DNA from 3 places in the Paenarthrobacter nitroguajacolicus genome. Region 1 is predicted to be linked to each of the others. Evidence: predicted binding sites of a transcription regulator. Region 1 holds the regulator's gene; each other region holds the start of a gene.
What was found. Region 1 encodes LexA, which represses DNA repair genes until DNA is damaged. Its sites were predicted from a motif close to TCGAACANNTGTTCGA; they were not measured.
Positions count from the first base shown of each region.

Region 2: KCX59_RS09465 (LexA family protein) is a predicted target of LexA. The motif match lies at 9,311-9,326, and genes of this name have one in related genera.
Region 3: KCX59_RS07285 (Y-family DNA polymerase) is a predicted target of LexA. The motif match lies at 4,077-4,092, and genes of this name have one in related genera.

Region 1 is NZ_CP073234.1:1,707,185-1,717,801, reverse strand. Features, by position in the region: gene hisH (imidazole glycerol phosphate synthase subunit HisH) at 1-379, opposite strand, end outside; gene hisB (imidazoleglycerol-phosphate dehydratase HisB) at 376-1,002, opposite strand; gene KCX59_RS08320 (histidinol-phosphate transaminase) at 1,049-2,167, opposite strand; gene KCX59_RS08315 (LysM peptidoglycan-binding domain-containing protein) at 2,246-2,605, opposite strand; gene lexA (transcriptional repressor LexA) at 2,954-3,697, shown strand; gene KCX59_RS08305 (ATP-dependent DNA helicase) at 3,703-5,763, opposite strand; gene hflX (GTPase HflX) at 5,756-7,318, opposite strand; gene KCX59_RS08295 (class I SAM-dependent methyltransferase) at 7,835-8,449, shown strand; gene dapF (diaminopimelate epimerase) at 8,430-9,398, opposite strand; gene miaA (tRNA (adenosine(37)-N6)-dimethylallyltransferase MiaA) at 9,445-10,380, opposite strand; gene miaB (tRNA (N6-isopentenyl adenosine(37)-C2)-methylthiotransferase MiaB) at 10,400-10,617, opposite strand, start outside.
Region 2 is NZ_CP073234.1:1,969,379-1,979,995, reverse strand. Features, by position in the region: gene KCX59_RS09510 (restriction endonuclease) at 1-599, shown strand, start outside; gene KCX59_RS09505 (histone-like nucleoid-structuring protein Lsr2) at 876-1,202, shown strand; gene KCX59_RS09500 (hypothetical protein) at 1,297-2,031, opposite strand; gene KCX59_RS09495 (AlbA family DNA-binding domain-containing protein) at 2,118-3,359, opposite strand; gene KCX59_RS09490 (response regulator transcription factor) at 3,814-4,509, opposite strand; gene KCX59_RS09485 (hypothetical protein) at 4,721-5,737, opposite strand; gene KCX59_RS09480 (hypothetical protein) at 5,840-6,463, opposite strand; gene KCX59_RS09475 (hypothetical protein) at 7,075-7,701, shown strand; gene KCX59_RS09470 (sensor histidine kinase) at 7,793-9,052, opposite strand; gene KCX59_RS09465 (LexA family protein) at 9,341-9,772, shown strand; gene KCX59_RS09460 (hypothetical protein) at 9,817-10,617, opposite strand, start outside.
Region 3 is NZ_CP073234.1:1,469,670-1,480,286, forward strand. Features, by position in the region: gene KCX59_RS07260 (dihydrofolate reductase family protein) at 1-92, shown strand, start outside; gene KCX59_RS07265 (hypothetical protein) at 268-699, opposite strand; gene KCX59_RS07270 (LexA family protein) at 937-1,368, shown strand; gene KCX59_RS07275 (LacI family DNA-binding transcriptional regulator) at 1,359-2,381, opposite strand; gene KCX59_RS07280 (sugar porter family MFS transporter) at 2,517-3,983, shown strand; gene KCX59_RS07285 (Y-family DNA polymerase) at 4,154-5,452, shown strand; gene KCX59_RS07290 (hypothetical protein) at 5,490-6,278, opposite strand; gene KCX59_RS07295 (uroporphyrinogen-III synthase) at 6,539-7,696, opposite strand; gene cobA (uroporphyrinogen-III C-methyltransferase) at 7,709-8,743, opposite strand; gene nirB (nitrite reductase large subunit NirB) at 8,753-10,617, opposite strand, start outside.

The DNA of each region.
Region 1 (10,617 bases):
CCATACCCTCGGATTCGGTGCCGTGCTCTACGCCGGCTTCGAAGAGGACCTGCAAGCCGACGCAGATGGCCAGCACGGGGCGGCCACCAGCAACCCGGCGTCCAATCATGCGAATGGCATCGACGGACTTAAGCTCCTTCATCACCGTCTCGTAGGCACCAACCCCGGGCACCACCAGGCCGTCAGCGTTCAGCACGTCCTCAGCCTTGGAGCTCAGAACGACGTGGGCGCCAGCGCGCTCAAGAGCACGGACGGCAGACCGTACGTTGCCCGATCCATAGTCCAGCACAGTGACAGTGGGCTTGCCTTCGGGCGACTCCGGCTTCACGGATGCAGTGGCGTCAGCCACCGCTCCATTCTTCAGAAACTGGCCGCTCATAGTGCGCCCTTGGTGGAAGGGATGCCCTCCACGCGGGGATCGGATTCCACGGCTGCACGTAAAGCGCGGGCAAAAGCCTTGAACTGGGCCTCGACTATGTGGTGCGGGTCCCGGCCAGCCAAGACATTCATGTGCAGGCAGATTCCGGCATGCAGCGTGATGGCTTCAAAAACGTGGCGTGTCAGCGAGCCCGTGAAGTGTCCACCGATCAGGTGGTACTCCTGCCCGGCCGGCTCACCACCGTGCACCAGGTAAGGACGCCCGGAAACATCCACGACAGCGTGCGCCAGCGCTTCGTCCAAAGGAACAGTTGCTTCGCCGAAGCGACGGATTCCGGCCTTGTTGCCCAATGCCGTCCGCAGGACCTCGCCAAAAGTGATGGCGACATCTTCCACGGTGTGGTGCGCGTCGATGTGGGTGTCGCCTGTGGCCTTCACCGTCATGTCGATCAGGGAGTGCTTGCACAGTGCCGTCAGCATGTGGTCGTAGAACGGAACCGAGGTACTGATGTCCGAGACACCGGAACCGTCCAGGTTGATCTCCACCAGGACTGAAGACTCGCTGGTGGTGCGCTCCATGCGCGCGGTGCGGGCAGCGGTCGGCGTGGTGCCGGTTTCGCTCATTGGGACGTCCTTATACACGGAGGGTGGGTTGGGTCTATGGACAAGTTTAGGCGCGCTGCGGCGCCGTGCCGTCCAGCAGTGCTTCCAAGGCCTCAAGGAAGGCGGTGGTTTCCGGTTCGGTTCCGGCGGTGACACGCAAATGCCCAGGGATGCCGACGTCGCGGATCAGCACGCCGGCATTGAGCAGGCCCTGCCAAATCTTGTGTGGCTCCTCGAGGCCGCCAAAGAAGACGTAGTTGGAGTCGGAGGCCGCGGGCTTGAGGCCCATGCGAAGCAGCTCAGTCACAATCCGGTCGCGTTGTACCTTGATGTCCTCGACGTCGGCCATAAGGGCTTCGCGGTGGTTAAGCGCAGCCAGCGCCGTTGCCTGCGTGACGGCAGACAAGTGGTAAGGAAGGCGGACCAGCCTGATTGCGTCTGTGACTTCCGGGGCTGCCGCCATGTAGCCGAGCCGGGCACCCGCAAGGGCGAACGCTTTGCTCATGGTGCGCGAGACGATCAACCGCTCGCGTCCTGGCAACAACGTCAAGGCGCTCGGAGTATTGTCGTGCGCGAACTCGTGATACGCCTCGTCCACGATCACGATGGCCTGGCTCGCTTCGCCGGCCTCGTAGACGGCCTCAACAACGTCCAAGCCCAACCCTGTACCGGTTGGGTTGTTCGGTGAGCACAGGAACACGATGTTGGCGCCCGTTTCCCGAACCTGCGCGGCGGCCGATTCGGCGTCCAGCCCGTAGTCGTCAGCACGCACGCCGCGGACATACTCTGTGTCCGTGCCACTCGCCAGAAGGGGGTACATGGAGTACGTGGGCGGGAAACCGAGCGCTTTGCGTCCCGGTCCACCAAATGCCTGGAGGATTTGCTGCAGGACTTCATTGGATCCGTTGGCGGCCCAAATGTTGTCCGGAGAAAGTTCGTGGCCAAGGTACTCCGCGAGGGCTACCCGTAGTTCAGTGAACTCACGGTCCGGATAGCGGTTCAGCCCTGTGGCCGCAGCGGCGACAGCCTCGGTGATGGCGGCCTGGACATCCGCGGGGACGCCATGAGTGTTTTCGTTGACGTTGAGCAGGATGGGGACGTCAAGCTGCGGTGCGCCGTAGGGGCTCAGTCCACGCAGGTTGGTCCGGAGGGGAAGTCTGTCAAGTCGCTCAAGCTGGTCACTCACCATCACAGTTTAAGGGGCGGCCCGGACTGCCGACTAACTGTGACGCCGGGCGATCGGTTCCTGCGGATGGTGGACGACTCAGTTTGCAGGGACGAACAGCTGCTGGCCGGGCAGAATGCGGCCGCCGCGGAGGTCATTCAGCTGGATGATCTCCGCGATCACGTCACGCGGGTCCCGCTCCGGAGCGGCCGCGCCGGCAATGCCCCACAGTGATTGGCCCGGCTGGACCGTTACAGTGACTGCAACGGGCGGTCGCAATTGGGACTGGGAGTCCGAGGCCTTGGCCGGGGAGTTGATGAAACCGGCAAGGGTCAGCAGCGCCGCCACCAACAGCATTGCCGGGATGCCGAAGAAGACAATCCGTCCCCGCCGGGTGAGACGCAGGCGAGCGGGTGCCTGAGTGGTGCGGAAATCAGCGAACGTAGTGACTGCGGACATGAGCTGAGCCCTTCTGAGCTATTGCCAGGTTCCGGGGTGCCCGGAGCTTGGCGGCCAATTCTTTGCGTTCCCGTCCTCTGATCCCGGATGTTCGAACACTCTGTTCGAACATCCGGCTCCAGCATCAGGTTTATAGAACACATATTCGAACCTTGCTATGACATTTTTAGCACTTATCAACGAACGGTGTCGAGACTCGCTAGAACAAATGTTTGATAAACGCCTGTGCCTGCCCTACGTTTGAGTGAAGAAACAGCACTGTTTCAGTGGAACAGGAGGGTCTGACATTTTTTGCAGACCCAACGACCCCGGGCTAGTTTCGGGCGGAATGGAAAGGCATTGGCGAACATGGCAGCGAAAGCCACAGGCGGCGGGGCACCCCTGCGGAGCCAGCAGCCTCAAAAGAGTCCCAAGAGCCTGACTGTGCGGCAGAAAAAGATCCTGGAGACCATCCAGCGGTCGGTCAATGACAACGGTTACCCGCCCAGCATGCGCGAGATCGGTGACACCGTGGGCCTGGCCAGTTTGTCCAGCGTTACTCACCAGTTGTCCCAATTGGAGAAACTTGGCTACCTGCGCAGGGACCCCAAGCGGCCCCGCGCCATGGAAGTCCTGATGCCGCTGACGCTCGATGGTGGCACCATTCCGGGCGTGGAAGCGCCCACCACCCTTCGCAGCGCGGGCGGCCTTGCCGTAACGGAGCTGGCCAGTGCCAGTGATACCGCCATGGTCCCGCTGGTGGGCCGGATCGCCGCCGGCGGACCGATCCTGGCTGACCAGACGGTGGAAGACGTACTTGCGCTCCCCCGCCAACTTGTGGGGCATGGGGAACTGTTCATGTTGAAGGTGGCCGGCGATTCCATGATTGACGCCGCCATCTGTGACGGTGATTGGGTTGTGGTCCGCCGCCAGAATGACGCCATCAACGGCGACATCGTTGCTGCCCTGCTGGATGACGAAGCAACCGTAAAGACTTTCCGCCAGCGGGATGGCCATACGTGGCTGCTCCCGCAGAACACCCAGTACGAACCCATCCTGGGCGATCAAGCCACCATCATGGGCAAGGTAGTTTCGGTACTGCGGTCCCTCTAGGCGACCTACGGGGCTTTAGCCGAGCCCAGCCGCTCCAGAACGCCACGGACCACTCCCCGGTCCGTCGTTGCCCAGAACGGCGGCAGGGCGGCACGCAGAAAGCCTCCATAGCGTTCCGTCGAGAGCCGCGAGTCGAGCACCGCAACTACTCCTTTGTCTCCTGTCGAACGGATCAGGCGGCCAGCACCCTGCGCCAGTCGAATGGCAGCATGCGTCGCCGATACGGCCATGAAGCCATTCCCACCTGATTGCGCCACTGCGCGGGAGCGCGCAGTCATCAGGGGATCATCAGGCCGCGGGAACGGAATGCGGTCAATGACAACCAAGCGGCATGAGCCCCCCGGAACGTCTACGCCCTGCCACAGTGACATGGTTCCGAAGAGACAGGTGTCTGGCTCATCCGCGAATTGCTTTACGAGGGCCGCCATAGTGGATTCGCCTTGGCAGAGGATATCCACGTCCAATCGGAGCCGCATGGCATCGGCTGCTTCTTCGGCCGCACGCCGTGAGGAGAACAGGCACAGGGCTCCCCCGCCGGACGCGCGAATGAGGTCTTCCAGTTCGTCGAGCGCCTCGGGGGAAGTACCACGACCGGGTTTTGGGAGGTGCTTGGCCACATACAGGACACCCTGTTTGGGATAATCAAAGGGCGAACCCACATCGATCCCGGTCCAGCTCGGGGCGCCGTCGCCGATGAGGCCGAGGCCACCTGCTGCCGGTTCGAAAGCCGAGCCGATGGCCAGCGTGGCGGAGGTCAGCACCACCGTGTGGCCGGCGAAGAGACCTTCGCGAAGCCGTCCGGCAACGCTGAGCGGGGCGATGTTGATCAAGGCGGGAGCAGTCTCGTCCGGTTGGGAATAGCCCTGCTGCGGGTCGAACGTGCTGTTCCTGGAGAACCATACGACTTCGCGGTTCTCCTTGGCGGCCAGCATGCGTTCGCACAATTCCAGGATCAGCATGAGCCGTGACCGCGCCAGCTGCCGTCCGCCGTCGACTGCGTTTGATGAATCTGTCTTCGAATCGGAGAGCGCAGCGCGGGCGGCGTCCCTTAACTGGTCCAGGCAATCCAGCTGTTCGTCGTTGAGGCCGTTGGGCAACAGCCCGTTGGGCACCCCGGCGATGGCCATATCCAAGCGCTCCGCGGCAGCGTTGAGCGCATCCACTGTAATGGCCGTGTGTTTGCGTGCACTTGATGCCGCCGCGTGAACCATGGCCACCGACAACTGGCCTGAAACAGCACCGGTCACGCGGTCCTGAAGTTCATGCGCCTCGTCAACCACCACGACGTCGTACTCAGGCAGCACGGCCAGGCCTTCAAAGGCACTGACGGCCAGCATTGCGTGGTTGGTGACCACGACGTCGGCTTCACCCGCCCGTGAGCGTGCCAGCTCGCTGAAGCACTCTTCTGCTACGGGGCACTTCTGGGCGCCCAAGCACTCCATGGACGTTACGGATACCTGACGCCAGGCCCTGTCGGTGACCCCTGGCATGAGTTCATCGCGGTCGCCGGTAGCGGTTTTCTCCGCCCATTCCCGGAGACGGACTACTTCCTTACCCAGCTGTGATTGCGGACCGCCCATGGAAGCAGCAAAGTGGGGCACGCTGGTGTCCTCGCCGAGGGAGAACAGCTGCCCTTCGGAGGGCTCTTCGCTGGGGAACCCGCCTTCGAGCTTCTGCAGGCACACATAATTTGCCCTGCCCTTGACGAGCGCCACATTGACCGGGCGCTCAAGGGCAGGGTTGATGGTCTCCAGCAGCCTGGGAAGGTCCCGCCCGACGATTTGGGTTTGGAGTGCCAGGGTGGCGGTGGACACGAGAGTCGGTTTATCGCTGTCCATGGAATGGGCGATCAACGGAATCAGGTAAGCCAACGACTTACCTGTTCCCGTTCCCGCCTGGACCAGCAGGTGCTCCCCGGTCTCGATGGCCCGGGTGACATGCTTGGCCATTTCGTGCTGGCCGGCACGGCTTTGTCCGCCCATGCCGGCAACAGCCCGATCCAACAGTTCGAGGGTGGTCTTCTCCCCCACCGATTCGACGGCGTCCGCCGCCACCTTCTCAACCATTACTGACGAATGGCTCCAGTTCAGCGGCCAGGCCTTCGCGCACCATGACAACTACCCGGGTCCCGTTCTCCTCGTGCTCAGTGCTGAGGATTTCCGAGTCGGAACTATGCAATTTGCTGATCATTTCCCCGCGGTCGTAGGGAATGAGCAGTTCAAGGCGCACGCCGGGCCGGGGAATGGACCGGCTGATGTCTTCCAGCAGCTCCGCGATGCCCTGGCCCGTGCGGGTGGACACAACAGCATGCCGGGGCTCTTTCTGCTTGAGGCGCTCCACCACGAAGGGATCCGCGACGTCCACCTTGTTGAGGACGATGATCTCGGGAACCTTGCGGGCATCAACCTCGGTGAAAACGGCCCTTACCGCTGCAATCTGTCCCTCAGGATCGGGGTGCGATGCATCCACCACGTGGAGGATCAAGTCCGCATCCGCAACTTCCTCCAGCGTGGAGCGGAAAGCCTCAATGAGCTGGGTTGGGAGTGAACGAACGAACCCAACGGTGTCTGCGAGGGTATAGCCGATGCCGTCCGGGGTTTGCGCCTTACGGACTGTGGGATCCAGGGTGGCGAACAAGGCGTTCTCCACCAGGACACCTGCGTCAGTAAGGCGGTTGAGCAGGGACGACTTCCCAGCGTTCGTGTACCCGGCGATGGCAACAGACGGAACCGCATTACGACGGCGGTTGGCACGCTTGGTCTCACGCGCAGGCTTCATCGCGGCGATTTCGCGACGCAACTTGGCCATGCGGGTGCGGATTCGGCGCCTATCAAGTTCGATCTTGGTTTCACCAGGACCACGCGAACCCATTCCAGCGCCTGCTCCACCCACCTGGCCACCGGCCTGGCGGGACATGGAGTCACCCCAACCGCGAAGCCTCGGGAGCAGGTACTCGAGCTGTGCGAGCTCCACCTGCGCCTTGCCTTCGCGGCTCTTTGCGTGCTGGGCAAAGATATCCAGGATCAGCGTGGTGCGGTCAACTACCTTGACCTTCACAATGTCCTCGAGGCCGCGTCGCTGCGAGGGCGCGAGCTCAGTGTCCACAACCACAGTATCTGCGCCCGTGGCAGCGACGATGTCCTTGAGCTCCTGGGCCTTACCGGAACCAAGGAAGGTCCCGGGGTCCGGCTTCTGCCGGCGCTGAACCAAACCGTCCAACACCTCGGATCCGGCGGTCTCTGCAAGTGCCGCCAGCTCGCGGAGGGAGTTCTCAGCGTCCGCGAGAGTCCCCTCAGTCCACAGACCGGCCAGTACGACGCGCTCCAGGCGCAACTGTCGGTATTCGACCTCAGTGACGTCTTCAAGTTCGGTTGACAGTCCTGCGGTACGGCGAAGGGCGCGGCGTTCAGCCAAATCTTCCTGGTCACCGTCGTAGATACTGTGTTCACGGTCCAGCGTGGAAATCGCCTGCGCCTTGCCGAACACACCGTTGGCGTCGTTGTCGTCGGATGCCTGCGCAGGTACATCCTTGGAAAGAATCCGGTCGATGACGGCCTGGATTTGTTCAGGACTCATGTCCTGGGCGTCGGAATCGGATCCGGAGTGCTTCTGGGTGGTCATGGTCTCCTTAGACTGTTCGGCAATTCCAGAATAGTGCGGTTTCGTGCTCGATGGGGCGCTATTCGCGCTGGGCTGACGGACATCGGCCAAAAGGGCCTCCTGTGTACTGGGCAGTCGGTGCCTTTCGGAGGCAGGGGCTGCTGGAATGTGGCGTGATTGATTCCGCGGGGAGGGTCCTTGGCCAACGTGAGGATGCTCTGCCTGCCCTACGCGTTTAGCCGGATGGATACAGCTGTCCACTAGGGTGCGGGGCGAAGTCTTCAGAGCGTCCGGCTCCAAATACTGGATTTGCCGGACTGAGCCAGTGGGACCTGCCGGGCGGAAAGGCCTGCCGGGCTGAAATGCCAAGTGGGCCTGCGTCGCGGGCGGTACCGTCAAACGCCGGATGACTCCGGTGTCTGTGGGCTGATTACTCGAAGATCAAGAACATGCGTTCCACGTTAGCAGCCATTGTCAAACCTGCTGCCGAAGGAGGCGGTTTCCCAAGCCGACGATAGCCAACTAATCTGGCAAATTATGGAGTCTGCACACTATTTCACTGCCCAACCGGCCGGACCATTCACCCGCAAGCCACTCACTGTGGAACTCGCAGGAGCCACGCGCCAGCTGCAGACCTCGTCGGGAATCTTCAGTCCCGACGGCGTGGACAAGGGCACGGCAGTACTTTTCTCCGAGGTTCCACCGCCGTCACCGAAGGGTCACCTGCTGGACATCGGCTGCGGCTGGGGTCCGATTGCCCTCACCTTGGGGCTGATGGCACCACATGCCAAGGTCCATGCGGTGGATGTGAATGAGCGTTGCATCACGCTGACCAATGAGAATGCGGCGGCGCTCGGCCTCACCAACGTCACTGCCAGCCTCCCGCACGAGGTAGACCCCGCCGTCGAGTTCGACACCATCTGGTCCAACCCGCCCATCCGCATCGGAAAAGACGAATTGCATACCCTGCTGCTGACGTGGCTGCCCCGGCTGGCACCGGGCGGTAACGCCTGGTTGGTTGTCCAGAAGAACCTGGGCTCCGATTCCCTCCAGCGGTGGCTGTCCACCGCACTGGACAGCTCCTACACGGTCTCCCGTGAGAGCACATCCAAGACGTTCAGGATCATCCGTGTCAGGAAAGCGTCCCAGTAGCCACGATGACGGCTGGGCCACTAAGTTCAACATGCTCGCGGCCTCCCGCGCCAGGGAAGAACTTCACACCTACGACGCCGCCTGGTACCTTCACGTGCCAGTCGTTGGGAGCCGTATCACCCGCCCAGTGACGAATCGCGACGGCGGCGGCGCACGCGCCTGTGCCGCAGGATTGCGTCTCCCCCACGCCGCGCTCGTGAACGCGCATGGTGATGGTTCCTACGCCGTCCTCCACCAGGGGCTCGGCGGGAACCACGAACTCAACATTGGTTCCGTTTGTGGGCTTGGGATCCACCACGGGGGGCTTGAACAATTGTGTGGCTGAAAGCTCGCTGAGTTCTGCGAGGGCAACTACCGTGTGAGGGTTGCCCATACTAACTGACAGACCGGGCCTTGCCACTTCCAGGCCGTCAGCGCTTACCAGCGCATCCATGGCCTTGCTGGTGGCCTCCCGGGGGAAGATGAACTCCCATGGGCCCATATCCACGGCATAACCGTTGACTGTCCTTACAACCTTTTTGACGCCGCCACGAGTGCCGATGGTGAGCGTCTGACCGGGCCCCAGGTTCACCAGGTTCTCCGCAATCAGGAAATGGACGAAAACGCGTACGCCGTTGCCGCACATTTCGGAGAGCGAACCATCTCCGTTGCGATAATCCATGAACCACTCGGCTTCGGGATCCTGCTCAAGGGCGACACGACCTTCCGGGAGAAAGCGGGAAGGAACTGCCCGGATGAGGCCGTCACCCCCGATGCCCACATGGCGGTCGCACAACTGCGCGACCTGCTCGGCCGTGATCTCGTGGGCGTCACCGGGATCAGCGATGAGGACAAAATCATTGCCCGTTCCGTGACCCTTGGAGAACTCCAGCCCGGCGAGGCTGGAAAGTGGCACTGGAGCACCGGCAGTTGCGGGCTGCGGGGCGGGAACTGCGGCGGTTTCGTCCATGGATCTAGGCTACCTGCCACGGCTGTGCGGCCAGAAATTGCAGCGGTTAGGTCGTGGGCGCGCTGGCCGCATTGACAGCATTGGCTGCCTTAGCCACAAGCTCCGGATCCTGCCAGTCGAGCCAAGTGATTCGTGGATCGGCCCGGAACCATGTCAGCTGGCGCCGTGCAAACTGCCTGGTTGCCACGATGGTTTCCTCGGCGGCGGCATCCGCAGTCATCCCGCCGTCCAGGACCTTAAGGAATTGGGCGTATCCCAAAGCGCGCGAAGCTGTCTTGCCGCTCCTCAAACCGACGGCGTCGAGTCGTTCGACTTCCTGCTGGAGCCCTGCATCTACCATCCGATGCACCCTCAGTCCCAGACGTTCCCGAAGTTGCTCCCGATCGACCTCCAGGCCGATCTGGAGTGCTGGCTGGAAATACTCGCGCTGTGGCATGAACGAGCTGAAAGGGCGGCCAGTGAGACTGTGCACTTCCAATGCCCGGATCACGCGTCGTGCGTCTCCAAGGCGGGCAGCCGAGACGGGATCGACTTCCTCGAGGCGGGCCCGCAACGGCGCAAGCCCTTTGGTTTCGCATTCTTCTTCCAGCTGCCTGCGGAGCACGGGATCGGTGCCCGGGAATTCCAGCACATCCAGTGCCGCCCGCACATACAGCCCGGATCCGCCCACAAGGATGGCGCGCTTTCCCCGTGAATGGATGTCATGGATGGCCGCGCGGCATTCATTTTGGAAGTCGGCCACACTGGCTTCCTGCGTGACGTCCATGGTGTCCAACAAATGGTGTGGCACACCCTTGCGCTCTTCCACGGTAATCTTGGCAGTTCCAATATCCATGCCACGGTAGAACTGCAAGGCGTCGGCGTTGACCACCTCGCCGTTCAGGGCCAGAGCGAGGTTGACGCCCAGATCCGACTTACCGGAACCTGTCGGACCAACAACGGCGACGACAGGCTGATGGGGTTCCGAACTGGCAAACGACATGCTGTCCTGGCTCACGGGCCTAGGCGCGGCGAACCGGCAAGGCCGGCATGCCCAACGCCACCCCCGTCTTGCCTGACGCCGATCCTGCAGCCGGGACGCCGCACGAATCAGCCTGCGAGCGATCCCAGGCATCGCCTGCACGGGAGCGGCGCAAAAGGTAATCCTCTGCTGTTGCCGGGTCAGCCACAAGGTGGAAGGCTGCGGCCTCGGTAATGGTCACGGTGACGAAGTCACCCG
Region 2 (10,617 bases), 260 kb from region 1:
ACGTCGAGCACCCTGAAGCTGTGGCTCAAGTGAAAATGCAGGCGACTCCGGTTGGTTCCCCACAAATCCGCCAACTGCGAGGGGCGCGCCCCCGCCTCACAAATCATGTCTTCTACTCGACCTCAGGCTTTACCAAAGCGGCGATCGTCGAGGCGGCAGATTCCGGCGTCGCGCTATTCATCATGGACGACGACGCCAGGGTCCGTCCACATGGCGCGCACGCCAAACGCCTCACGCTCGAGGGCCACCAGCGCCAAGGTGGCGACGATGCTCTAGTTGCGGAATATGTCAGCTCCGTCGTTGACCGCGTCCACAAGGCAAAGACCAACTACGGCAATGACGACTCAAGGTGGGCGCTCCGCGAGACGGACGGGGCGGACCGGGACAGGCTCTATAGGGCCGAAAGCTACCTGAAAGGCGCTGTAGCGGACGTGAAGCGGCATCCCCGGATAGGAGTTGAGACTCACAAGGCTGTCATCAGCCACTTCCGCAACGCCGACTTGAGAGCTGCCTTTTTCTGCCATGTCCTCGGCCTTCCCTATCCCGGGGACGAACCGCTGAGCCCCCGCAGACCCCCTACAGCAGCCGACTTCTACTGACCTTGGGCGTGCGAGGCGCCCAACGCAACGCGGCATTGCATCTACGTGCCATATTGAAACTGCGCGGCGGGTGCGGACCACTTTCGGCAACGGCTTGGGACCGGACTTGATGAATATTCAGGGTTCAAAATAACCGACTCCGCCAGGTGCCCGGCCTGAACCGGGTCCAGCTCAGGTGGAACTGCCACCAAACATCCGCAACCAACTGACGTCGCCACGATGCCCTATTGAGCACCACCAAAAAGAGATCGCCATATCTCTACATATAATCGTGCAGTGGCACAAAAACGAGTTATTGAAATCCTTGATGATCTTGATGGAACATCAGACGCTACTCCCCGGGAATTCAGCGTCGGTGGAGTATCTTACGAGATCGACCTCTCCGATGAGAACTATGAGAAATTGATGAGCCGCCTAAGTAGTTTCATTGCAGTCGCTCGAAAGACGAAATCCGCCAGCCGCCGTGGGCAACAAAGCCCGAAGGCAAACCGCGAGGAACTTACGAAGATCCGTGAATGGGCTCGTACCAACGGATACGAGGTCTCAGGACGCGGCCGGGTGGCTCAGCCCATCCTCGAAGCCTACGCAGCCGCGAACGCCTGAGAAGGTAGGTGACCGGCATCGGTAATGACTCCCGCATTTCCGAGCCGGCCGCCAACGTGACACATCACAGCCGCAACCTGCCGATCCCTAGTCTTTACTGCGTATCAGATGGTGCGTTGCATTGCAGGTACAACGCCATGTTAATGAGGTTCTGGTACGGCCAATCCCGCTCAGAAACATACGGCGTTCGCCGCCACGGTTGCGGGTCAGGGGTTGCTGGCGTAGCCGAGCCCCAGAGGAATCGGGTTATTCGGGCCACCTGAGGAATCCGTGGAGCAATCTTCACCGTTCGACGAAATGCATAATTCGTTGGCCAACTGAAGACTTTTCCGAGCTTGCCGACAGCTCGTCGGTGATACCAGTTTTGCCACCAGCGGAGCGGCATATGCATATCAGTGTTTACCCACAGCGTTCCGTCGGAATCCCGCCGCACCCAGGGCTTACCTGCACCGTCAACGAAATAAAGTTCAAAATTCCACACAATGTGGGATGCCTTCAAGGGAAACCTAATGCTCTGCCCGCCAGGAATGGCCAAACCCCGGTAGTGAGCATCGCCAAGATTCAAGTCTTCCCACTCCGCGGCGGTAATCGGCAACGTAGAATCGTTCCGGATTTCGACCGTGACGGCCTCAATGCTATGTCCGCCTCCAGGACTGGGCTTCGTTACTTCCCCCCGGATAAGGGACACCTTCGAGGCTTGATCACGCTCTTGATCCGACCGGACCTTTCGCCGGTCCTTCTGCCCTTGCCTGAACAAAGTCAGCGTGAAAATAGCCAGAATGCCATTCAGCGCAAATTGGGCAATGTCTACCCAGTCCTTGATGGTCATAAAATGCGGAACCCAACTATCCGGAGAAGGACAGCCGGTGCGATGCCCTCGTCTACATTAGGGCATTCCACCAGGATCTTCCGGCGTCAGATATCTCTCTTGAGGTAAGAGTCACCCACCGCACGGATGCCACCTTGGTTCAAGATATCCAAGGCAAATGTCCTCACGGCATCAAGCGCCTCTGCAACATCCCCTCGCCCTGGTATCAGCCCAACAACAGGCTGGAACGCGTGAATAACCGAGAGTCTTGATCGTTCAGTCAGCCGCTGCCAGGACGAATCGTAGGTGCGGATGTAAAGCCCACCAGCTGGGCCCTTGAGAATCATCATGACTTCGTAGTCGCCGACGACGTCCAACACCTCTGCTGCAGTCCTGATTAAGTGAACGATGTGAGCAGGCAATAGTTCGGCATCCATCGCATGAACGTCCGAGGCGTTATCGAATCCTGACGAATCAAAGGGGTAGCCGGCAGTGGCCACGGCGACGCTGCCATCGTCATGGATCTCAGCGATGCTGTGGAGGTCCTCGCCCTCCGGTTGCGCAGACCTCCACTTCCTGTAGCCGGGTTTAGCCATCAAGCTAATTGATTCCATGCCGGGCAGGTCTTTCAGAAAAGGATTTCTAACCATAAGGTCCCCAAGGACCTTGCGCGCATCTTGCTCAGATACCCTGCCAGCATAGGCAGGGCGCGGATTTACCGGTCGGGCTGCAGCGGCCAACCAAACCTTGCCGCTCTGGCTGGTTCCCAGAAGCACCTGATCCACAAGCTCGGTGAGCGATCGTTCATGATTGCGCCGGTCTTCGAATCGCAGCCTGTAAGCCTGCTCAATGTCCCGTTCGCTCATGAACACAGTTCGGGGACCATAACGCCGTGGCGCCCTGATGGCATCGTCCTTCATCACAAAATGAGGGGTCTCAAAACTCGCTGGAATCTGCAGCACCACCACATGGGCCTTGGACTCCCCTTCGGGTCCCAACGGTATGAACTGAAGTCCATGGACCGGCGGCTGGATCAGCGAATACGCGTAGCCCAGCAACTTGGTCTGCACGGGGTCGCTCCAATCCTCCAAGGGAGTGATCTCCTTGGCGGCGCTGGTGTTTCCATCCTCTGCAACTCCATACACAATCATGCCGCCGCCAGAATTGACCATCGCCGCTATGTCTTTGGCGAACTCGGCGGGAGCATTGGGAGCCTTGTTCGGCAGCGTCCGCTTCCAGTCCAGGTCAGCTGATTCTTGAACTTGATTCGCGACGGCATCCGTGATCATCGAAAAGTTCAGCGGAGAAGGAGCCAGCCCAAGAGCCCGGTGCAAAGGTGTAAAGACCATGAGACATTCATACACCAGGAGGTCCCAAGAGCTGGCCACCCTGAGTTTTGCCGGTGGACCTCAATCGTTTCTTTGTAAATGACTACCTGGATAGCAGGTATAACTATGTGTTTGCACGTTGAGTTGAACCAGCTGCGTCATGGATGACGGCCATTCAAGCTTGCTGGTGCTTCTAATTGAAAAAGATGCGGGGAAGCTTCGTGACGAACAACTGTCAGACCGCACTACATAAGTGGCTGGAAGAACATGAACGGCGCATCCTCGTGGGCGTACACAGGAAGTGCCAGTGATTCCAGCCGTGGGTACATCGCGGCACAGTTTGTCCGGACTGAGAATTGCAACGGTGTGCGTGCGCGCAGCCAGAGAAGACTACCCCCCTCTCTTGGTTCGCAGTCATGTGGCCGGTCAGGCTCCCCGCCTGACCGGCCACATCCACGTCTGCTTCCAGCAGTGTCTATTTGGACCCCGGTCTGACTAGCCCATGGCGAAATGCGGCTGAGACAGCCTGGGAGCGATCCGCAACCCCCAACTTCATCAATATCCGGTGGACATGAGTCTTGACCGTCGCCTCGCTCAGGAACAGCGCGGCTGCGATCTGCGTGTTGGTCATGCCGTTCGCCATTGCAGTCAGCACCTCGATTTCGCGTCGGGTCAGTCCGCCGAATTCAGTGCTCGTTGGCGCCAGCACCTGGCTGCTGCTGGAGAACTGATCCAGGAGCCCTTTGGTGACGTTGGGGTCAAGCCAGCCCGCTCCGTTCGCCAGCGCACGGATTGCCGCCGCCAGTATGGTCGGCGCTGAGTTCTTGAGCAGGAATCCCGATGCTCCAGCGCGAAGGGCCGCGTGGACAGCGTCGTCGTCGCTGAAGGTGCTGAGAATAAGCACTGGTATCTTGCCCAGGCCAGCTGAGTCGTTGGACATGAGCTCTTTGGTTGCTTCAACACCATCCATGACCGGCATGCGGATATCCATGACGACGACATCCGGCTGTACCTTCGCCACGATCTCCAAGCCGCTGCGTCCGTTATTGGCCTCGCCGACAATTTCGATGTCAGTCTCCGCAGCCAGAAGCAATGCCAGACCTGCCCGGACGAGTTCTTCATCATCAATGAGCACGACACGAAGCTTGCCATGACCGTCGGGGCCATTCATTGAGCCAACCTCCGACTTTGCTGGGCGTGCATGCCGCAAAGTATCCCGCATCTTCAGCCCCGTGTCAGCAGCACCGGGCTGCAAACCTACTATCCGAGCCGGACGCTTTCCCACGAACCTGGCGCTACGGCTGGTTCATGGCAAAACCGGCACAGCCTTGAGCCCCGACCGGATAGTCGGGACTCAAGGCGTAACAGGTAATCCACAAGATTCAGGAAACCTTGGTGACTTGGTAGTACAACTCGTAGTGGCCAGCGAACTGTGGTGCGTCCTTGAAGGTCAGCAACCTGACTCCCTTTCCGTAGCCAAAGTCGCCCCCGGAGATTTCCTCGGCCTTTGCAAAGTCAAGGGTCACGATCTGGGGATCAAAGGTGTAGCCCTCCCTGTTCTGGCTCGTAATGCCGATGGGACGGTCGCCGGCTACTCCAAAGAGTTTGCTGAGCGTGTCCCCGAGGTTCATCGAACTTGCTGCCTTGCCCGCCAAACCAGCAGGACCAAGTGCTTCCGCAGGAATCTTTTCGGCGGCTTTGTCGAACCATTGCGTGAACTGGGTGAACAAATCGCTGCCACCATCCCACTCCCAGACAGTCGGCGTAATCAACGCCTTGTCCTGTCCCTCGACCAAGGTGATCTCTCCCCCACCCAAAGGGAGGCGATCGGGACTCGGTGTTGTTCCCAGGACCCACGGTTGGTCGTTGGGCAACTTATCCCCCATGACGATTCCGCCATTGGCACCCCTTGCTGAACCGGCCTGGACACGACCAACTTGCTGATTGGTGTCTCCCATGATGGAGGACGTATTTTGGCGGCTATCTACTTCATTGCCGTCTTTGTCGATGACTTTCGTCCTGAGGTCCACGTAGATCTCATCGCCTTTTCCATCCTGCTCTGTCATGTGATCAGAAGTTTGGCTCTTCACCGCCAGGCCATTGATGGTGATCCTGTACGTCCCCTTCTTCAGTTCAGGTGCCTTTGGGGGCTCAGGTTCAGGAACTTTTGGTGGCTCGGGGACCTGGGTGGGTTCAACTCCAGGACCGGGAGGATTAACTGGCTGTGCCTGTTGAGTTTCCGGGTTCTGCGGATTGACAGGCTGCTGAGGCGGTTCCACCGTTGCCGGAGGGCCTTGTGTCACAACAACCTGCCGCGGGATTTCAACATTGCAGGCTGCCAACGGCGTCAGAATGGCCGCGGAAGCAACGAACACGAGCATACGCTTGAAAATAGGCATGAATATCACTCCTGATTGGTTTGGATGAAACGGCGCTTCCGTCGAGCACCGCGAATGCAATTGACTTTTGTTGCAGATAAACCCGATGACTGGTCGGGGAGCCTACTTGACGTACGACTGGTCACCCAGCTGCAGTGTTGCGAAAATAAATCCAAATGCTTCGGGTGTCGTCGACAATGAATATTGGAAGCTCAGCTTCTCTCCACTGATTGAAGACGTAAGCGTCATGGTGGACTCATCAGCAATTACGACGCCGGCATCAAAGGGACCCATCCGTCGGTGTTCCCACGTATAACTGCCGTCCTCAGTGAGCGTCAGAAAGTAGTTTGAGCCGACGCCCCCGTGCCATCTGCCTACCAAGTCGGCTCGAAGTTGAGTCCTTTCCGGAACGACAACTTCCGGGACCTCAACCTCTGGAACCACAACTTCGTCATCCGGACCGATCGACTCAAACGCAGATGGCGTCGGAGCGGTAGGAGAGGCAGGGCTGCAGGCACTAACACTGAGAGAAGAAGACATGCCCCATGCCCCGGCCCCGCCGCAGGATGTCTCGTTGAATCCAGAGTCGTCTCTGGGAACGACGGGTGCGCATGCCGTGACTGCCCCCAGGAGCATGGCTGCCACGGAAATTCCGGCGGCGGCCATAACCGGCTTCATGTTGTATCTGGCCAGATCAGAATCCCGAACAATACCCGGTTCCTGATTTTGTTTTACTAGCCTTTTCATCGCTTTTTCCTTTCACTCGATGTGCTATCAGAGTGTCCGCCAAGCGTGACTAAACGCGTCCGCCTGAAGATGGGGTTTATTTCATACAACCGCAGTAGGAATGGAATGGTGCAGAAGTCCACGACTTTGAACCATCTATAGCGACATCTGCCGCAGAGCGTCATCTCCAGGATGTACGAAAGATATGCGGGATTCTCACGATAATCGGTGTTGTTGAACGGGATAGATTTCAGACTCTGCAATGAATCCCTTGGCTTCGCTACACCCAGGGATCGATAACAAGATCAACCACTGGATGGACGCGGCCCTCAACCTCAGGGTTCAAAATGGTAGAGAGCACGAAGAATGAAGGTTCCTCGAAAGAACTGGAGGCGACGTTCTGTTGAGTCACCAGTCCTTGACCCACTTTCTCCGGTTGAGACTGCCGACTCAGGGCAGGCACGGTGTCGGTCGTGAACTGCTGAAACCGCTTCTGGCAGTTCGTAGCCTGAAGCCGAAACAACGCCTGAACGTCCAGCCAATTACTTGGGCGTTCAAACTCGTATCGCAAGGCGTCAGAGACTGACAGGCTCATCGAAGTACTTCAATCGGGATCCAAGGAGGCCTGAATCATGGAACGGAACTCAACATCGAAGAAGTCAGACCACGGTGATTCCATGAAGCTGGCGATTCGTTTCACGGCCGCATTCGCCGCCCTTGGCGGCACGCTTCTAGCAGCCTTTTCACTGTCCACAGCTGCCCTGCCTGAGGGCTTGCCGGAGGGACCATATAGGGATGCAGGTGCGCTTTATGCCCTGTTGTTCCTGCCGGCCATGATTTGTATCTCGGGGTCTGCACTCGGCCTGTACTACCTTCATCCAAAAGGCGGGAGGGCGATCAAGGTCGTCCGAATTGCAGCATTGATTGCTGGTGCTTCCTTCTTTTTTGGAACCACAGGTTTCATCATCGCGTGGTACGTGGGCGTTGTCCTGGTGTATGTATCGATCCTTGCTTTCGTTCTTACCGGAGTGGGGCTACTGACGGCGCGCACGCTGCCATCCTGGGCAGGGGCTTTACTCGCCGTGACATCACTGCTCCTGCTCGGCTTCAATACCGAAGACTCCAGAGTTCTCTTCCTCGTACCGTTTGGCCTGAATTGGATCGCTCTTGCGGGACTGCTAGCAGCCGGGAAGTTCAGAAGCGGTGGTCTGCCATCGCCACAAGCAACAACAATCCAAGTCCAGAAGGACCAGCTCTAGCTTCTGTAATCCAAGGTTCACGGCAAGCTTGGGGAAGCTAGGCATTCCGCGTCGTTGCGGCTACGTCAGACTGTGGAGCGATCTGCGGAACCTACGAAGGCGTCGGCTGGTACCAGCCCTCTCTTTGCTTGGTGACAGGCAGCGACACGCTCACAAAAAACCCGCGGCCTCGTGGGCCCCAGGAGATTTTCCCGCCGGCCACTGCAACACGCTCCTGCAAGCCCAGCAGGCCATATCCGGATGTGGCCCGGTCTTCGCTGATCGGCATTGCTGGTCCCGTGTCCGAAACATCGATCTGAAGCAAATCCGGCTTCCATTCGATAGCAACGGTGGTCTTTGTACCAGGACCCACATGTTTGGAAACGTTTGTCAGGGCTTCCTGAACCGCACGGTACGCTGTGTGCCCGACGCTCGCATCGACTCTTGCAGGCGTACCGGATTCGCTCAGCTCAACGTCTATCCCCGCCGACTGAACAGCCTCCACCAAGGGGGCAATGTCTTCGAGCGTGGGAAGTGACTTGACCGTGTTCATATGCTGATTCGCCTTCAACAGGCCCAACAGGCGTGACAGCTCCTGCGTCGCCTCGGTTCCCACTGTCGCGATGACCTCCAGCGCCTGCGCCGCACGGGCCGGGTCAGTATCGATGATCCTGCGGCCCCCTGCGGCGTGGAGGAGCATTACCGTCACAGCATGCGAGACGATGTCGTGAAGCTCAGCAGCAATATGGGCTCTTTCGGCTTCCATTGCCGCTTCCATCCGCAACCGTTCAGCCTCCAAGTCAGTGATCCGCTGACTGCTCCTGCCCACGAACCTGCCGAATGCCCATGCGCCGCCTGCCCACAAGATGGACGCCACGACATACGCGGGCGCCTCCCAAGGCCTGCCGCCCGAGAAGATCAGAGTGGGTAGGACAGCAGCGGGAATACACAGCAGTGCCGAAGTCCGCAGCGAGGCTGAGGATCCTACCGAAATCAATGCGACGAGAACGCCAAACAGCGGTATGTACGGAATCGACAAAGGCTGGTTTGGGTTGAAAACCATCCCTGGAGGCATGAACAACTCATGATGAAAAATCGGAACGAAGAGAGCCTGATGCAAAAGAACTGCAACCAGAACGAGCTTGGGAAACCGCTGCCTCCAGAGGAGAAGAACAAACGCAATAACCAGATAGCCCAATGCCTGCCAGCGCACCCCGGCCAAGACTGTTATGAGGCTTGACATGATGTTTATCAGCTCAAGCGCAAACGCGACCGCAGTAACGATCCAATCAATTCTGTTGAGGTGAACATAGGCCATCAAGCGGCGCGCGTAGTCACCCGCCCTGGGAGCCCCACGAATGTCTTCATCCATTTGCCTCGCACCTCCAACGCCAGCGCTGGACCCATCGTCCCTGCGCAAAGTATCGCGCAGACCCGACTCGCTGTCAGTACCTAAGGGCTTGCCGGATGGGGCGGCTAGGCAGGTCTCAGACCTTCATTTCAGACGCAGCCTTGGCTTTGGTCCGGGAACCCTGGGAGAGAAAGCCCAGTCCGCTCATCGTCAGCCCACTAGGACTTCAGGGATGACCACCCATGCACACCTTGCCGCAGCATGGCGGTATAGTCATATTCGAAAGTATGTTCGAATACGAGGTGCGTTGTGAGCGTGATAGTTGGTCCCTGCGTGCTAGAGGCGGGGCTCTCCAGGGCAACCGTCCTGTTGGCACCCGTGGCCGTGCCTGCTGGCTATCCTTCCCCGTCACAGGACTACTTCGACGGGCGCCTGGACCTGAACGAGCACCTGATCCAAGACTTAACCAGCACCTTTATCGTGAGGGTCACCGGCCATTCCATGCAGGGTGCGGGCATCAGTGACGGCGATGAGCTGATCGTCAACAGGGCTCTAGCGCCCAAGGACGGCTCGGTCGTTATTGCTGTCCTCGACGGTGAGCTCGCCATCAAACGCCTCCGCGTCACGAAGACAGGCATCGTCCTGCAGGCCGAGAACCCAAAGTACCCTGACATCCGCATGCCGGCCTTGTCTGAACTCACCATTTGGGGAGTCGCCACAACATGCTTGCACCACAGTTAGCGAAGCATTTCATGACTAGCAACGACAACTCCGGAGAGAGATTCTCACGCTCGACTCTGTTGAACCCAACCCCGCCAACCAAGCCCGTCGTTGTATTTGATGTTTGTGTACGGCGCGCCAGCTGCGTCGAGTCGAACTGCTTCCAGCGCAAAGTTGTTGTCGAGTTCCACGCATGTAATTCTGACCATTCCGCCGGGGAAAGGGTTGTAGGCATAATTGGGGCCCAACATGATGTATGTGCCAGCGGCATCAATCTCATTAATGGTCAGGGGCGCCTTGCGCACTGCGTCGCTCAACGGTCTGCCATTGGCCAGAATCCAGTTGTGCGGGACTGCATTATGCGGCGTTTCAGGTGTCAGTATCCCTTTGGCGCGCTGCCCATCGTACCCGTCAGAGTGCGTCACGGAAATGTTGTTTTCCTTCGCACCACCAAGGTAGTCGACACTCAGCGCATAGGCCTGCTGCCCCAGCCCCATCCCGGCCTGTTGACCCGCAGTTCGCGATGTAATGGAGAGATTGTTGTACTTGGACTTCCCCTCCAACCTCACGCCGGGATGATTTTCCGGCGCGGGTTTAGGTGTGGAAGGACCGCCATTCCACGCAGCGTCGTTCGCGTAGTTGTCCGGAACCGGGCCCCATCCATCAGGATTGGAGATCGCGGCCGTGTCCGCGATCATGTTGTTCGCGTTCGAAGAGAGCTGCCCGTTGACACTTTCTGCATCCTGGAGCCAAAAACCTTCACCACCACAGTTCTGCGCTTCAGCCGACGAGAATTCGCAGCAACCATTGACGATCTTGTAGCCAACCGACGCTCGACGCATCTTTACCGCGCCTCCGCCGACCTG
Region 3 (10,617 bases), 240 kb from region 1:
TGCTCGACGGCGTGGGAAACCTGGAACTTGAACAGGCAGAGGTACGCGGGACTGGCCTGGTGACGCATGTGCGGTATCGGGTAATTCGCTAGTGGCGGGTGGGGCTCCCTGCTGATGGTGTTTTGCTGAATGAGCCGGAGACGCTGCCCCCCAATCCATTCCGCACGACGCGGACACCGGGTAGACCGTCGCGGAAGCCCGCGAGGCCGTCGTTTGCCTGAGTATAGGGAGTCGACGGCGCTCAGGTCGGCGCCGCTGACACAGGCTTTATCGCTGGCGCGTGACCTTGCGTGTCTCGCGGAACTCCTCCGGTACGTTGACAACGCCTTTCGGGACAGACACTGTAATTCCCTTTTTGGTCACACTGGTGACGTTGTGACCCAACTCCTTGGCGTACTCGACGATGGGTTGTGAAGCAGCCCTGTTTTGGATGATGGCGACGAGCACGATCATGAGGAAACCAAGGGTCAGCAGTCCGGGCACCGCGATGGCGATCGCCGGGCCGATGAGGCCGTTCAGAAACATGGCCGGGCCGAGGAACCACAGCACTACCGAAGACACCATGAACCCGAGAACCAGCTTCTCGGAGCGTGCGTGCACGAACTGCGCGCGGGCCAGCTCATCCGGGTGGCGTTCCTTGACCATGCATGTGACGTCGGCGCTAAGCGCACCGGCGAGTTGCTTGCTTCGGTCGGTCATTGCTCTCCAATGAGTGGTGCCCGGACCCGCCGCAGCAGCACTGCGCCGACGCCAAAGACGATAGTTTGATGAGTTTCGGCCAGTAAGCCGATCGCTTGACTTTCCCTAAAATACTCGTCATCAGCCTGAATGCGCCGAACAACCACCCTACGCCGGGGATCGAACGCTGGGTGGACACAATGTCTGTCATCCGCTGTACACTGAACTATCGAACATATATTCGAATAAAGGTGTGTTGTGGGCGTGATAGTCGGCCCCCGCGTGATAGATGCGGGCTTTTCCCTTATGTCAGTGCTGCTGGCGCCTATCCCGGTGGCTGCGGGCTATCCGTCGCCCGCCCAGGACTACTTTGATGGTCGAATCGATCTCAACGAGCACCTGATCAAGGATGTCACCAGCACTTTCGTAGTGAGGGTGACCGGTGAGTCCATGGAGGGCGCCGGGATAAGCGACGGTGACGAGTTGATCGTCAACCGCGCGCTGGAGCCCAAGGACGGGTCCGTCGTCGTGGCTGTCCTCGATGGCGAGCTGACCATCAAAAGGCTACGGGTCACGTCCTCGGGCGTAGTCCTGCAGGCCGATAATCCCAAGTATCCGGACATTCGTGTCCCTGCAATGTCAGAGTTGACCATTTGGGGTGTCGCCACCACGTGCCTGCATCACATTTGACTGTTTCCAACTGGCGGGGCTGTCGAGTTTCGCACCACGAGCTGCGGCGTGAGGCGCTTGTCTGCGGCGGGCCCATCGGGATTGCTGAGGCGTTCCAGGGCAACGGTTCCCGCAATCCGCCCGAGTTCAACGGCGTGGAGGTCAACGGATGTGAGGTCGATGCCGTGAAGTCCGGAGGTCCTCGAGTTGTCGTATCCCACCAGGGAAAGCTCCGACGGAAACGAAAGGCCCAGCGCGTACGCAGCCTCGCGGGCGCCCAGGGCGAGAGGGTCGTTGTGGGTGAATATTGCCGTTGGCCGGTCAGTCATAGCGAGCAATTTGGCGGCCGCCCGCTGTCCGGCGTCCTGCGTAAAGTCATCGGCCTCGAGCAATAGTGGCTTCAGTCCGGCGTCGCGCATGGTTTGTGCGTAACTCTGCCTGCGGACCGTATGGCCGTCGTAGACGGGGCCCGCCAGGTGGGCGATTCTCGTGTGGCCCAGCCTGATGAGATGTTCGGTGGCTGCGCGGGCGCCGGCGGCATCGTCTGAATAGACGCTGTCCACGCCATCCACGGGACGCGTCACGCTGACCAGTGGAACGATCTTGGCCAATTCATGGACCCGTTCGTCGGAATCCAGCAGGGTGGCGGCAATGATTATCCCCACTCGCGCCTCAATCAGTGATTCCAGCGCGCCGTCGTCCTCGCCGTCAACAGACCGGGAGACACTCAGGATGAGCCGGTTGCCGTCCTGGGGCAGTGCCATGCGGACGCCGCTGAGGATGTCAGCGTAGACCTCGTTGCGGATGTCCAGGAGATGGAGCCCGACGGCGGACCGATGCTTTCGTGCGAGATCGGCAGCTACTGCGTTGGGTCGGTAGCCCAGGCGCTTTGCGGCATCGAAGATCGCCTGTTTGGTTTCCTCGCTGACGCCCGGTGCACCGCGGAAGGCAAAAGACACGAGGGTTCGGGAGACGCCGACTTCCTTGGCGACGTCGCTTTGAGTGGCCGAACGATGGCGGTTGTCGATAACCATGCCCTCATCCTCCCATGGCGGAAAGTCACGAACCCAGGCATTTGTTAGTTTGACCTTACATTTAAGCCTTTCGCGCGTTAGTCTGTATTCAGAGCGGGTGAATATGACCCGCAGCACACTGACAAAGGAGTCTTGATGTCTGCCACACAAACGCAGCGGGGAGCCGCCGATGGCGCCTCGCTCCCTCCGCTGACAAATGGTCCGCACAGAAAGCGCCTCGGCCTCGTTGCCTTGGTAGCCACCTTCGGCGGTCTTCTCTTCGGCTACGACACCGGCGTCATCAACGGCGCACTGAGGCCTATGACCGTGGACCTCGCATTGACGCCGCTGACAGAAGGAATCGTCACCAGCTCCCTTTTGTTCGGAGCGGCTGCCGGAGCGGTTGGCGGTGGGCGCTTGTCGGATGGTTGGGGTCGCCGCAAAACGATCATCCTGTTGGCCGTCCTGTTCTTTGCCGGGACCATTGCCTGCGTCTTCGCACCGAGCTTCGAAGTCATGGTGCTGGGGCGGGTCATCCTCGGCCTGGCTGTCGGTGGCGCCTCTACCGTGGTCCCGGTGTTCCTTGCCGAGCTGGCGCCGTATGAAATCCGTGGCTCCCTTGCGGGACGGAACGAACTCATGATCGTCATTGGGCAGCTCGCGGCTTTCGTAGTCAACGCCATTATCGGCAATGTCTGGGGTGAATTCGGGGGAGTCTGGCGCATCATGCTTGCGGTCGCAGCCCTGCCCGCCATAGCTCTGTTCTTCGGTATGCTGCGCATGCCTGAGTCGCCGCGTTGGCTCATTTCCAAGGGGAGGTCGCAAGAAGCGCTGGAAGTGCTGAAGACCATTCGATCCGTGGAGCGAGCCGAGGCTGAAATGGCCGATGTGAAGCACTTGGCTGACGAGGAACGGGCTTCAAAAGCAACCTCTTGGGGAGCACTCAAGGACAAATGGATCCTGCGCATTGTGCTGGTAGGTATCGGCTTGGGCGTGGCTCAGCAGCTAACCGGCATCAACTCGATCATGTACTACGGGCAGTCCGTGCTGGTTGAAGCCGGCTTCGACTCAAGTGGAGCCCTCATTGCCAACATTGCCCCCGGCGTCATTGCGGTGGTCGGTGGCGTCATTGCCTTGACGCTCATGCAACGGATTAATCGACGCACCACCCTGCTCCTTGGATTCACGCTGACCACCGTTTGCCACTTCCTCATCGGAATCGCCTCGATCGTCCTGCCCGTCGGCAATGCCGCACGCCCCTTCGTTATCTTGTTCCTGGTGGTGGCGTTTGTAGGATCCATGCAGACATTCCTCAACATCGCCGTGTGGGTGATGCTGTCCGAGATCTTCCCGCTGCATGTTCGCGGCTTCGCGATCGGCCTGTCGGTATTCTGCCTCTGGATCGCCAATGCCCTCCTCGGCCTCTTCTTCCCCACGTTGGTGGCGGGCGTGGGGATTACGGGAACGTTCTTCCTCTTTGGGATTGTTGGAATCCTGGCCCTCGTCTTCATCTACACGCAGGTTCCCGAAACCCGCGGACGCACCTTGGAGGCACTCGAAGAAGATGTGACCACCGGTGCCATCTACCTGGTGCACAAGAAGGAGCCGGCAGCAACTTCTTAGAACTCCGCACCGTTGGCATCCCGCCCGCCGGACTCCCGTAGTCCGGCGTGCGGGATGTCTTCTTGTCAGGGGCTGGCGGTACAGTGAAGGTATTCGAATGTATGTTCGAATGCATGGCGTGTCGCGCACTCGAATGCTGGTACGCGTGCTAGTGCGAGCCAAGGAGTGGAATGTCCAAGCCAGCGCTCATGCATCGCATGCAGGAGATCGCCCACGTGGATATCAACTGCTTCTATGCGTCGGCAGAACGTGCCTTCAATCCTGCGTTGGAGGGCAAGCCGCTGATCGTCCTGTCCAACAACGACGGCTGCGCCGTGACCAGGTCGCCGGAGGCCAAAAGACTGGGAATCGGACTCGGCGAGCCTTGGTTCAAGCTTGCTCCACGCGCCAAGGAATGGGGACTTATTGCACTCTCAAGCAACTATGAACTGTATGGAGACATCAGCTCGCGGGTGATGGAGCTCCTGGCCCGGTACTCAGCATGGCAGGAGGTGTACTCCATTGATGAAGCGTTCCTCGGAGTCAAAGGGCGACCCGAGGATCTGTTGGAGCTAGGGCGCACCATCAAAGCTGCCTGCCAACGACACGTGGGGGTTCCCGTTTGTGTAGGAATCGCGCGCACCAAGACGCTTGCCAAGCTGGCCAACAAGTGGGCAAAGCACAACCCGGCCTTCAATGGGGTGTGCCGGTGGGACTCCATCCCGGAGGCCCAACGCGAAGCACTCATGGCACGGCTCTCCGTGATCGAAATCTGGGGCGTCGCCACCAGGCTCACGAAACGCCTGAACGCGATGGGGATCTTCTCCATCCTGGACCTGGTCCGTGCCGACCCCGTGGCATTGCGGGACAAGTTCTCCATCGTCATGATGCGGACTGTGCTGGAACTGCAAGGCACCCCCTGCATCCCCATGGAGGAGGAACGGATCGGGCGGGATCAACTGATCTTCTCCCGCTCTTTCTCCACGCCCATAACCTCAGCAGCTGAGCTGCGGCAGGTACTGAGTGTCTATGGCCAGATGGCCAGTGCCAGGCTGGCCAAGCATGACCTGCAAGCCAAGCTGCTGACTGCCTTTGCCGCAACGTCGGTCTACAACCCCAACGACAAATCGTTCCCCACTGTCAACGTCAAGCTGCCAATGCCCACCTCGGATCCGGTGTTGCTGACCAAGGCTGCGCATGCGCTGGTTCCCAAAATCCAGGAAGGCGTGAGGTACGCCAAAGCTGGAATCATGGTCACGGACCTCCGACCCAGCGGCAACCAGAAACCGCTGGAAATCTTCGAGAACCGGCATGAAGAACGGGGCATAGGCCCCTTGCTGGAACAGGTCAGCAAGCGCTATGGCCGTGGCTCCATCGGTTTGGGCCATGCGGGCATCAAAGGCGGCCCGGACTGGTCCATGAAACGCGACATGCTCAGCCCCCGCTACACCACCAACTGGGACGAGCTTCCCCTGGTGAAGGCGGCCTAGCGTGTCAGCGAGCGGGATTGGCCATCGGATCAGCTGATCACTTGTAGGACTCGAACACGATCGAGTCGAAGACAGTGCGTGCCTCTCTCATCAGCTCCGGATTGATCGATTCGTCGATATAGCCCACCGCAACGACAGCCCGCCGGCCCTCCAAGTCGACCACCCGGTAGGTCTCGTGTTCATTCTGAGTCGAGTACCAGTGTGTGCAGTGGTACATCATTTCTGAGTGGATGCAGAACTTGCCGCCGTCGCAGGCCGGGATGTCCACGTCGCCCTCGACGGAGTGGTCGAACTCGAAGCCGGGGTAATCGCCCACCATGATCTTGACAGGAGGAGTGCTTGCCGTTGACGATTGCGCCGCCATAGCCCTAGTGAAGGCCCAGTCCGCAGGACCGACATCGGCAAGGGCACCCCTCCAGTGGCATGCGTCCATCGACACATAGAACGCGGACCCAAGGGTCAGGTGGACGGCCCATTCAGCCGGGTGATCCGGGTCATCCTTGCCCAGGCTGTTGCCGTCGAGAGCAGACCAGCCGCCTGGAACGGTGATCTCGAAAGGCTCCTTGTAGCCGTCGACGGGGACTAGATATGTGCCGGCGTCGATATCGCCACTCTTCGGCAGCGGCGGGACCGTGCGAGGGTCGCGACTCTCCGGCAGCGGTGGGACCGTGCGAGCCTCCGTCATCGGAGAACTGGCAGACGGCATGGATGCGTCGTCGGACTCATACTCGCACCCGCCGAGACATCCAATCAGTGCGATAGTCACCAAGGGCAAGAGATGGCGCGAACGCCGAGCGGCCTTTTCGGGGGGTGTCATGGAACTCATTGATCCACCAGGCCGCTACAAGGTGCTGTGAGGCCCCGCAGCCGGGTGGCCCCGCGGGCGGTCCAAGATGGAATGCCGTCGCCTCAAGTCTCCTACGACAGAGAACCCGTGACAATGAAGAGTTCGACGGAGAAAAGTTCGACTCCGCCTGATCCCGAGGTGTCCCGAGCGACGTTCTACAGGCGGTCAGGAGTGCTTGGGGACCAGCAGGGCGACATTTAGCTCCGCAAAAGACCGCCGTTTATCGCCAACATTCACACCTAAGCCCGCAGCCGGTAGCCGCGCTTCACTACGGTTTCCACAAGTTTGCCATCAGGAAGGGAAGACCTGAGCCTGCTGACCGTCATGTCCAAAGCGTGTACGGAACCGCGCAGGTCCAGCAGGTCGGAGAGAGCTTCCCTGGACAGGACAGCCCCACCCGCGCCGAGCAGCGCCCGCAGCAGCAGGAGGGGAGCCGGCGCAAGGTCCACCACCTCACCGTTGATCCGCAGGCAGCGTCCACGGAGCTCGATGGTGGCGCTCTTGGTTTCCAAGCGCCGCACGTGGTTCAGCGAAAGATGTTCGGTGACCAGCCTGATGAGCGCACCCATGCGGTAACGATCAGGGATCAACGGGGTGAGGCCGGCGTCGACCAGCGGTTGAGCGGTGACCGGACCGACGGCCGCAACAGTCACCGGGCCCTTGAGAGCTTCGATGAGCTGGCGGTACAGGCCCATTTCGTGTGCGGTGCTCCACATGGCGTCCACTGCCGGGGCACTGGTGAACGTCAGGACATCGAGGTTTCCGCTGACCACGGCTTCGATCAGGCGCGGCAGTTTGTCTTCGCCGTCGGGCTTCACCCAGCGGTACGGAGTCACCGTCAAGACAGTAGCTCCGGACATACGCAGCCGTTCCAGCTGGCGGACGTCCGTGTAGCCGTGCAACTGGACGGCCACGGTCTTGCCGCGCACGCCTTCGGCCAGGAGCATGTCCACCAGTGTGGCGGTGGTTTCGTCACTGCTGATTCCGACGTCGGCAAGGCCGGCCGCCCGAACGGCACCGCGGGCTTTGGGGCCACGGACGAACATGCGGCAGGCGGACAGCGTGTCCAGCAGTTGCTCGCCGATGCCAAAGGAATCAGCGGCCTCACACCAGCGGCGCATGCCGTAGGCGGTGGTGGCGATGCAGATGTCCGGCTTGGCCTCGATGATGGTGCGGGTGTCCTCGATGAGGACCATGTCCTCCTGCACCGGGGCGATCTTCAGGGCGGGCGCGTGCAACACGCTCGCACCGCGGCGCTCCAGAGCCTCAATGAGGTCGCGGGAGCGGCGGTGCGAGGTGACGCCAATGCGGAATCCGTCCAACGGCGCTTCTACGGCATCGGCAACTTCCGGCGCGGCAGTAGCGTCCTGGACTTCGATGGCACGTGCAACAGTCATGTGTTCTTACCTTCAGGCTTCAAGGAGCGAAGCCGCGAGTCGGCTCAGTTCAGCGGATGCTTCGGCATGATTCCGGTTGGCTTCAGCAACCCGAACCACCTCGCCAATGACCAACACGGCCGGGTTGCTGCAGCCGGTGGCTGCCGTTTCGATGGTACCGAGGTCAGCGATGGTGGTGCGTTGACCCGGGCGGTACCCACGTTCCACCACGGCCATTGGCATGTCCGAATTCATCCCCGCTCGGCGGAGCCCGGCCGCCAGCTGGGGCAGGGTGCCGATGCCCATGAGGACCACGATAGTCCCGCCAAGTCCGGCAAGGTGGGTGTGTTCCTTCTCCGTCAACGGGGCATGGCCGGATACCACGGTGAACATGTGGCTGACCTCGCGGTGCGTCACCGGGATTCCGGCTGCAGCGGGAACGGAAATGGCACTGGTGACACCGGAGATGACCCTCACCGGGACGCCGGCAGCAACACACGCAGCCACTTCTTCGCCGCCGCGGCCAAACACGTACGGATCGCCGCCCTTGAGCCTGACCACATTCTTGCCCAGCAGAGCAGCCTCCACCATCAGCTTCTCGATGTCCCTCTGAGTCACCTTGTGAAGCCCGGGCTGCTTTCCAACGTCCACGAGCTCCGCAGAGGTCAGATCAGCCAGTTCCTGATAGGGCGCAAGCCGATCGTAAAACACCACATCGGCATCGCGCAGGGCGTCCACAGCACCCACCGTGAGCAGATCCAGGGCTCCCGGGCCTCCACCCACCAGGGTCACGTGGCCTTCGGCACCGGGTGCAGGCTCGAAGGCTACGGGAATCCCGGCGTCGCGGCAGCGTTCCACCAGCGGCAGCCAGCCGGACCCGCCGTCGTCCACTACCGCCACCAGGAACGGGCGCTCGGGAAGTTGGCCGTCGCCCGGCACACCTTCCGGGGCGCTCAGCCGGTACACGTTGGCACCGGCGCTCTGGTATCGGCGGACCGCCTGGCGGGCAGACTTTTCAGATCCCGTGACAAGGACGTCGCGGCCGGTGAGATCAATGGTGAGCTGCATGGTGAACCCCTAGTTTTCTACGCCGACGGTTTCGCTGCGGACCGGGATAGTGGAAGCGATGAGCACGCCGCCCTTTTCCTCGTTGGTGGCCGGACGGATCTGGCCGCGCTCCGGAACGAAGGAAATGGATTCGTCCTTCTGGTTGGGAGCGTTGACGAACGAACGGAAACGGCGGAGGCGCTCCGGGTCCTTCAGGGTCTCGGCCCACTCGTCCTCATAGGTGTCGATGTGCTTGGCCATGGCGGCTTCAAGCTCGTCGGCAATGCCCAAGGAGTCGTTGACCACTACTTCCTCGACGTGCTTGATTCCGCCGTCGAGCTCTTCCTGCCAGCGCGCGGTGCGCTGGAGGCGGTCAGCGGTGCGGATGTAGTACATGAGGTAACGGTCGATGTACTTCAGGAGGGTTTCGTCGTCCAGGTCCTTGGCCAGCAGCTGGGCGTGCGCCGGGGTGGCGCCACCGTTACCGCCTACGTACAGGTTCCAACCGTCGGCCGTGGCGATCACGCCAACATCCTTGCCACGGGCTTCGGCACATTCACGGGCGCAACCGGAGACACCCATTTTCAGCTTGTGGGGGCTGCGGAGGCCGCGGTAGCGCAGCTCCAAGGCGATGGCCATGGCCACCGAGTCCTGCACACCGAAGCGGCACCATGTAGAACCAACGCAGGACTTCACGGTACGAAGGCTCTTGCCGTAGGCCTGTCCGGATTCGAAGCCGGCGTCCACCAGTTCCTTCCAGATGTCCGGCAGCTGCTCCAGGCGGGCACCGAACATATCGATGCGCTGTCCACCCGTGATCTTCGTGTACAGGTTGTACTTCTCAGCTACGGCCGCGATGACGCCGAGACCCTTCGGCGTGATCTCGCCACCCGCGATGCGGGGGACCACCGAATAGGTGCCGTCCTTCTGCATGTTCGCCAAGGCGCGGTCGTTGGTGTCCTGCAGCGCACCACGTCCGGCATCCAGAACATAGGCGGAGTGCTGGCTGGCCAGGATGGAGGCAATGGTCGGCTTGCAGATATCGCAGCCCGCTCCGGTGCCGTACTTGGCCATGATGTCTTCGAAGGACGTGAGCTCAAGGACGCGGATGGCATCGAAGAGTTCCTGCCGGGAAAGGCTGATGTGCTCACACAGTGCCTTTGAGACTTCAATGCCGGACTTCTTCAGTTCGCCTTCCAGGAGCTTCTTGAGCATGGGAACGCACGAACCACACTGGGTGCCGGCCCTGGTGCAGCCCTTCAGCTCGCCGAGCTCCTGCACCGGGGAATTGCCCTCGCAGGCACCGCAGCCGTTGATGGTGTCACGGATAGTTCCGGCGGCCACGTTGTTGCAGGAGCACAGGATGGCGTCGTCCGGAAGTTCGGTTTCAGGGGCCTCGCCTCCTCCGGCAGCGCTCAGGTAGGCACCCGGTTCGGCGGACAGTTCGCGGCCCAGAAGCGGGCGGAGGCTCATGTACGGGGAAGCATCGCCCACGAAGATGCCACCCAGGAGGGTCTTGGCATCATCTGTGGTGACAATTTTCTGGTAAACGCCACGCGCGGGGTCGGCGTAGACGATCTCCAGGGAGTGCTCGGTGCGGGCAAACGCGTCGCCGAAGCTGGCAACGTCAACGCCGGACAACTTGAGCTTGGTGGCAGTGTCAAAGCCCGGGAATGTTGCTTCTCCACCGTGCAGGCGGTCAGCAACGATCTCGGCCATGGTGTTGGCAGGAGCCACGAGGCCCAGGCACATGCCCTCGAAGTTGGCCACCTCGCCTATGGCCCAGATGCCCTCGACTTCCGTGGCGCAGAAATCATTGATGACAACGCCGCCGCGCTGGCCCAGGCTAAACAGCTGCTCTTCGCCTTCTGCCGCGCGGAAGAGGTCGTCCCGGG